Regions from separate parts of the Kitasatospora sp. NPDC101176 genome, predicted to be linked through region 1. Evidence: predicted binding sites of a transcription regulator. Region 1 holds the regulator's gene; the other holds the start of a gene.
What was found. Region 1 encodes HspR, which represses chaperone genes until heat shock. Its sites were predicted from a motif close to TTGAGNNNNNNNNNCTCAA; they were not measured.

Region 1 (3,391 bases):
GCAGCGGCTGCCGGGCGGAGCGAGGTGGACGCATGAGCGGCAAGGACTACGTGGAGAAGGACTACTACAAGGTCCTCGGCGTGCCCAAGGACGCCACCGCCGCCGAGATCAAGAAGACCTACCGCAAGCTCGCCCGCGAATTCCACCCGGACGCCAACAAGGGCGACAGCAAGGCCGAGGACCGCTTCAAGGACATCTCCGAGGCCTACGACGTCCTCTCCGACGAGAAGCGCCGCAAGGAGTACGACGAGGCGCGCAGCCTCTTCGCCAACGGCGGCTTCCGGGCCGGCGGCCCCGGCGCGGGCGCCGGCAACTACAGCTTCGACTTCGGCGACCTCTTCAGCGGCAGCCAGAGCGCCAACACCGGCGGGCTCGGCGACGTCTTCGGCGGCCTGTTCAACCGCGGCGGCCGGCAGGCCCAGCCGCGGCGCGGCGCCGACGTCGAGACCGAGGTCACCCTGGCCTTCGAGGAGGCCGTCGACGGCGCGACCGTCCCCCTCCGGATGACCAGCCAGGCCCCCTGCCGCTCCTGCAACGGCACCGGCGCCCGGACCGGCACCACCCCGCGGGTCTGCCCGACCTGCGTCGGCGCCGGCACCGTCAGCCGCGGCCAGGGCGCGTTCGCGCTCTCCGAGCCGTGCAAGGACTGCCGCGGCCGCGGCATGATCGTCGACGACCCGTGCAACGACTGCCACGGCAGCGGCCGGGCCAGCTCGGCCCACACCATGCAGGTCCGCATCCCCGCCGGCGTCCAGGACGCCCAGCGGATCCGGCTCAAGGGCAAGGGCGCGCAGGGCGAGCGCGGCGGCCAGCCCGGCGACCTCTACGTCACCGTGCACGTCGACCCGCACCCGGTCTTCGGCCGCAAGGGGGACAACCTCACCGTCACCGTCCCCGTGACCTTCCCCGAGGCCGCTCTCGGCGGCACCATCGAGGTGCCCACCCTCAACGGCCCCGCCGTGAAGCTCAAGCTGCCCCCGGGCAGCGCCAACGGCCTCACCATGCGCGCCCGCGGCAAGGGTGCCACCCGCAAGGACGGCACCCGCGGCGACCTCCTCGTCACCGTCGAGGTCGTGGTGCCGCAGCACGTCACCGGCGACGCGCTGAACGCCCTGGAGCAGTACCGCGAGGCCACCGCCTCCGACGACCCGCGAGCCGCCCTGTTCCGGGCGGCGAAGGGAGCGTGACGACCAGATGTCCCCGATGATCCCCGACAGCCCGATCGGCCCCGGCATCGGCGAGGGCCTCCCCGGCGACAACCGCCGCCCCCGGCGCGCCGCGGCCCCGCCGCAGTACGTGCTCACCGAGGACACCCCGGTGTACGTCATCTCCGTCGCCGCCGAGCTCTCCGGCCTGCACCCGCAGACCCTCCGCCAGTACGACCGCCTCGGCCTGGTCTGCCCCGACCGCACCGCGGGCCGCGGCCGCCGCTACTCGGCCCGCGACATCCAGCAGCTGCGCGAGGTCCAGCGGCTCTCCCAGGACGAGGGCATCAACCTGGCCGGCATCAAGCGGATCATCGAGCTGGAGAACCAGGTCACCGCCCTGCAGTCGCGGATCAGCGAACTGGTCGACTCCCTCGAGGGCGCCGCGACCGCGCTCCAGCAGCGCGAGGCCGCCGTGCACGCCTCCTACCGGCGCGACCTCGTCCCGTACCAGCCCCCCACCCCGCACTCCAGCGCCCTGGTGGTCTGGCGCCCCAAGCGCTGAACGGGCCCGAAACACCGACAGCCGCCGGTTCCCTCCGCCTGGGGGGTGCCGGCGGTTTGGTCGTGGTGAGAGGGTGCCAATCGAAGCGCTACTCCGCAATGGTGGAACAATGCCCACTTCCAGATCCCACTCCGGGATCTAGGATCACCGATGGGGCTCGGGTGCAGCCATAGGGCAGGTTCGGTCGTCGAGAAGGAGCCGTGAATGAACGGGAGGAACGACGCCATTCCGGGGGTCAGTGCGACGGGCACCCTGTCCGCCGGAGCGCATGATCTCTACCTCGCGATTATCCGGACGCGCGGTCGGACGGCCCGCAATGAAATCGCGGAGCACGACTACAGCCACCTCAGCGAGCTGTTGGACATCGGTCTCCTGACTCCCGACCTGGATGATCCGCAGATTCTGGTCGCGGTCGACCCGCAACAGCTCGCCACCGGTCTGAGCGCGGTCTGGCAGCGTCAGGCACTGGCACTGCTGTCGCGCGCGATAGCCGTCCCGAGCGACCTCCAGAGCCTCGCGGACGCGTTTCACCGCCCGGAGTCCTCCGGCGGAACAATTGAGTACGTCCGCGGCAAGGCGCTGATCAGCCAGCGGATCAACCACGCCGTGACCACGGCGAAAGAGGAGATCCTCGCGGCCCAGCCGGGAGGTCCGCGCCCGCCGGACGTCCTGTCCCGGGTGCTCGACGACGACCTGGCCGATCTCAAGCGCGGGATCGCCGTCCGCACGATCTACCACCCGAGCACGCGGTACCACGCGCCCACCCGGGACTACGTCGCGAAGATCACCGAGGCCGGCGGCCGGTTCCGCACCCTCGACGAGCCGTACACCAGGCTGATCATCGTGGACCGGCAGCTGGCCGCCATCCCGGTCGCCGAGGACCTCAACCTGGCCGCCTTCATCCACGACCCCGCCGTCATCCACTTCCTCGTGCACGAGGTGTTCGAACGCAACTGGAACCGCGGTCTCGACTTCACCGGCGGACGCACCGTGCCGCAACAGGTGGTGTCACGGATGCGCCAGACCATCATCGACCTGCTGCTCGAGGGCACCAACCACCGGGTCATCGCCCGCCGGCTCGGCATCAGCGAACGGACCCTCGCCCGCCATCTGGCCGAGATGCGGGAGGACTACAACGTCGAATCGCTGTTCCAACTCGGTTGGGCGCTGGCCCGTTCGTCACAAGAGACCGACGAATCGTCATGCCTCCCCGCCGCTTCCGGCAGCGCATAACGATTCGTCAGCCTCATTCTGTCATGTCCACTGGTGTTCGCCGTCCAAAGCCGTGCCCATTGCCTGATTCGAAGTCGTACTAACATCGACCCCGAACCCCGCGCGATTGACATGGGCAGATCCATCGGCATCATGGCCGGTGGCAAGCAGTCCGAAGCCAAGCACGGTAAGGACGCCCGCAGATATCGCCATCACGGCCGCCTTGGCAGCCCTACGCAGACGAGACACGCGCACACCCCAATCCTCTTCAGTGGCCTGTCAGTCGAATGAACAGGCGACAGACAATCAAACGCTCAGATCGTGCCACATGCCGTATCTGGCTGTCACGGTCGCGCCCAGCCCGAAGAGGGTGTCATCTCTCTGCCATGCAGAGGGATGACACCGTGCATCAGTGGACTGGCACCCCGTGCCCGATGGACGATCAACTGGCGTCCTCACGCCGCAGCAC
Region 2 (3,391 bases), on a different contig from region 1:
TCACCGCGAGGCCGGTGGCCACCCCGGGCACGGCGGTGCGCCGCTCGGCCGGCTCCTGCGCGGCCTCCGGCACGTGGTGCGGGCGGCCGATCAGGGCGCGCAGGTCGTCCGCGCCGATGGTGACGGGGAGTTCGCGCTCGCCGAGCTCGGCCTGCGCGGCGATCCTGCGCAGCACCCGGGCGATCGAACGCTCCAGGGTCCGCACCCCGGCCTCCCGGGTGTACTCACCGGCCAGCCGGCGCAGCGCCGGCTCGTCGACGGAGACCAGGCCGTCGCCCAGTCCGGCCTTCTCGAGCTGGCGCGGGAGCAGGTGGTCGCGGGCGATGAGGACCTTCTCGTCCTCGGTGTAGCCGTCCAGCCGGACGAGCTCCATCCGGTCGAGCAGCGGCTCGGGGATGGCCTCCAGCACGTTGGCGGTGGCGAGGAAGACCACGTCGGAGAGGTCGAGCTCGACCTCCAGGTAGTGGTCCCGGAAGGTGTGGTTCTGCGCCGGGTCCAGCACCTCCAGCAGGGCGGCGGCCGGGTCCCCGCGGTAGTCGGAGCCGACCTTGTCGATCTCGTCGAGCAGGACGACCGGGTTCATCGAGCCGGCCTCCTTGATCGCCCGCACCAGCCGGCCGGGCTGCGCGCCGACGTAGGTGCGCCGGTGGCCGCGGATCTCGGCCTCGTCCCGGACGCCGCCGAGGGCGACCCGGACGAAGCTGCGGCCCATGGCGCGGGCCACCGACTCGCCGAGCGAGGTCTTGCCCACCCCGGGCGGGCCGACCAGCGCCAGCACCGCTCCGCCGCGCCGCCCGCCGACGAGTCCGAGCCCCTGGTCGGCGCGGCGCTTGCGCACCGCGAGGTACTCGACGATGCGGTCCTTCACGTCCGCCAGGCCCGCGTGGTCGGCGTCCAGCACCGCGCGGGCGCCGGCGATGTCGTAGGTGTCCTCGCTGCGCTCGTTCCAGGGCAGTTCCAGGACGGTGTCCAGCCAGGTGCGGATCCAGGAGCCCTCGGGCGACTGGTCGGAGGCGCGTTCGAGCTTGTCCACCTCCTTGAGCGCGGCCTCGCGGACCTTCTCGGGCAGGTCGGCGGCCTCGACCCGGGCCCGGTAGTCGCCCTCCTCGTCGGCCGGGTCGCCGTTCAGCTCGGCCAGTTCCTTGCGGACGGCCTCCAGCTGGCGGCGGAGCAGGAACTCCTTCTGCTGCTTGGCCACGCCCTCCTCGACGTCCTTGCGGATGGTGTCGTTGACCTCCTCCTCGGCGAGGTGGTCGCGCAGCAGGGTCAGCGCGTACTCCAGGCGGGCGACCTGGTCGGCCTCCAGCAGCACCTTGAGCTTCTGCTCGGCGGTGACGAAGGACGCATAGCCGATGTTGTCGGCGAGCTCGCCGACGCCCTCGATCTGCGCCACCCGGTCGACGATCTGCCACGCGCCGCGCCGGCGCAGCCACTGGGTGGACAGCGCCTTGTACTCCTTGACCAGCTCGGCGGCCCGGCCGGCGACCGGGGTGCCCACCGAGGACTCCCGGAACGGCGTGGTCTCCACCCAGAGGGCGGCGCCGGGGCCGGTGGTGCCGACCCCGATCCGGACCCGGCGCACGGCGCGGACCAGCGCGGCCGGATCGCCGTCGGCCAGCCGGCCGACCTGTTCCACGGTGGCCAGCGTGCCGACCGCCGCGTACGAGCCGTCCACCCGCGGGACGAGCAGGACCTGCGGCTTGCCGGCGCCGGTGGCCGCGGCGCGGGCGGCCTCGACGGCGGCGCGCACCTCGGTGTCCTTCAGGTCCAGCGGGACGACCATGCCCGGCAGGACGACCTCGTCGTCGAGCGGCAGCACGGGCAGGGTGAGCGGTGTGGACGTCGATGCCATGATCTCTCCCCAGTCAGTGAAGTTGAGCCGACCTGACTAAGGCTCGGCGGACGCCGGATGTTCCCGGCGTCTTGTTCGCCATGAGCGAACACCGTGGGGCCGCGCGGGGTCCGTCAAAACCCGTCCGGAAGATGCACCCGAAGGTGTCAGCGGGCGTCCAGGACCCGGGCGCCACCCGTCGCGGGCGCACCGCCGGCCACCGCCTCGGCCCGGCGCGGGGCCGGCCCGGGCCGGCTCGCCCGGACGCGCCGCGCCCAGCGCCACAGCGCCACGCCGGTCAGCACCGCCGCCGGGTGGCCCACCGCGGTGACCACGTCCCGCTCGGTGAGGATCTGCTCGGCGATCAGCAGCCCGGCGCCGCCGAGCGCGACCACCCGCCCGCGCAGCGGCAGCAGCCCGGCCACCGCGCCCAGGCAGGCGAGCACGCCGTAGCTGACGCCGATGTCCAGGTAGTCCAGCGCCCCGGGCTCCATCCGCCCCGTCTCCACCGCCGCGATCACCACACCCTGGGAGAGCAGGGTGGCGACGACGTGGCCGGTCGCGAACACCGCGGCCGCGCGGGCGGGGCCGATCCGCCGCTCCAGCGGCGCGAGGGTGACGGCGAATCCCCACAGGTAGGGCATCCACACGTCACCGGCCACCCAGAAACCACTCAGCAGCAGAGCGCGCAGGGGATGCTGCAGGAGGTTGTGGCCGTCGGAACTGGAAGCCTCCTGCAACCGCTGCACGAGTTCCGGATCGGCGAGCTTGGCGAACGTGGTGGTGGCGCCGACCACGGCGAGGTAGCCGAGGGTGAAAGGGGTGCGCCGGGGCGTCGGCACCAGGGCGAGCAGCCGGTCGACGGCGCTCGCGCGCAGGCCGAACCGGAGCATCCCGTACGGCACGCCCGTCGGCGGCGGCCCGACCCGTCCGGCCCCGCGCCGCACTCCAGCCATGACGCCTCCCGCTCCACACCCGCAGCCACCGGCCCGTCACAGGTGCCCAACGTACCGGCGCGCGCGGTGAATCCCGCCCGGCAGGGTGTTGTCGTGGCCACGTTACGTCGGGGTTCTGAGAGGCAGCTGGGAATTGCCCGTGAAGACCATCGGTAAACCGGCCGACCGGATTTCCCGGCATTGGTCCAGACCTACTTCCGATTAACGCGTCAGTAGGCCCTCTGACCGGCGACTTGGCGTCAACTCGACTGCATACGTACCGTTACGCAGTGAAAATTCGGCGGGTAAGGTATCGGCCCGTGCCCACTCGTGCAGTGGGTTCAGAGGGCGGCGGACAGCCGGCCCACGGGCCGGAAACGTCCGGTCCGCCTGCCGGGAAGCACCCACTGTCCGTACGCTGCGAGGTGCGCGGGAGCGGGTGGGTGGCCTACAGTCCGTCCTCCGATCCGAGCGCGACGGGACGGCGGACCCGGCACAGTCCACGACGGAACAAGACTACGAGCGGAGCCCCGCCATCCCCACAGGTGGCCGGCCCGCAGCCCTGGGGGCGGTGGCGTGACCGTGACAGAACTTCAGCAGGACCACAACAACAGCGGCGGCACGG

Region 2: a site for HspR is predicted at 1,875-1,893, ahead of lon (endopeptidase La). Genes of this name have one in related genera too.

Annotation. Positions count from the first base shown of each region.
Region 1 covers NZ_JBIWPA010000004.1:158,443-161,833, reverse strand. The annotation lists gene dnaJ (molecular chaperone DnaJ) at 33-1,187, shown strand; gene ACIRS1_RS08440 (heat shock protein transcriptional repressor HspR) at 1,195-1,710, shown strand; gene ACIRS1_RS08435 (helix-turn-helix domain-containing protein) at 1,915-2,943, shown strand.
Region 2 covers NZ_JBIWPA010000034.1:8,698-12,088, reverse strand. The annotation lists gene lon (endopeptidase La) at 1-1,852, opposite strand, end outside; gene ACIRS1_RS32175 (rhomboid-like protein) at 1,999-2,787, opposite strand; gene ACIRS1_RS32170 (response regulator transcription factor) at 3,349-3,391, shown strand, end outside.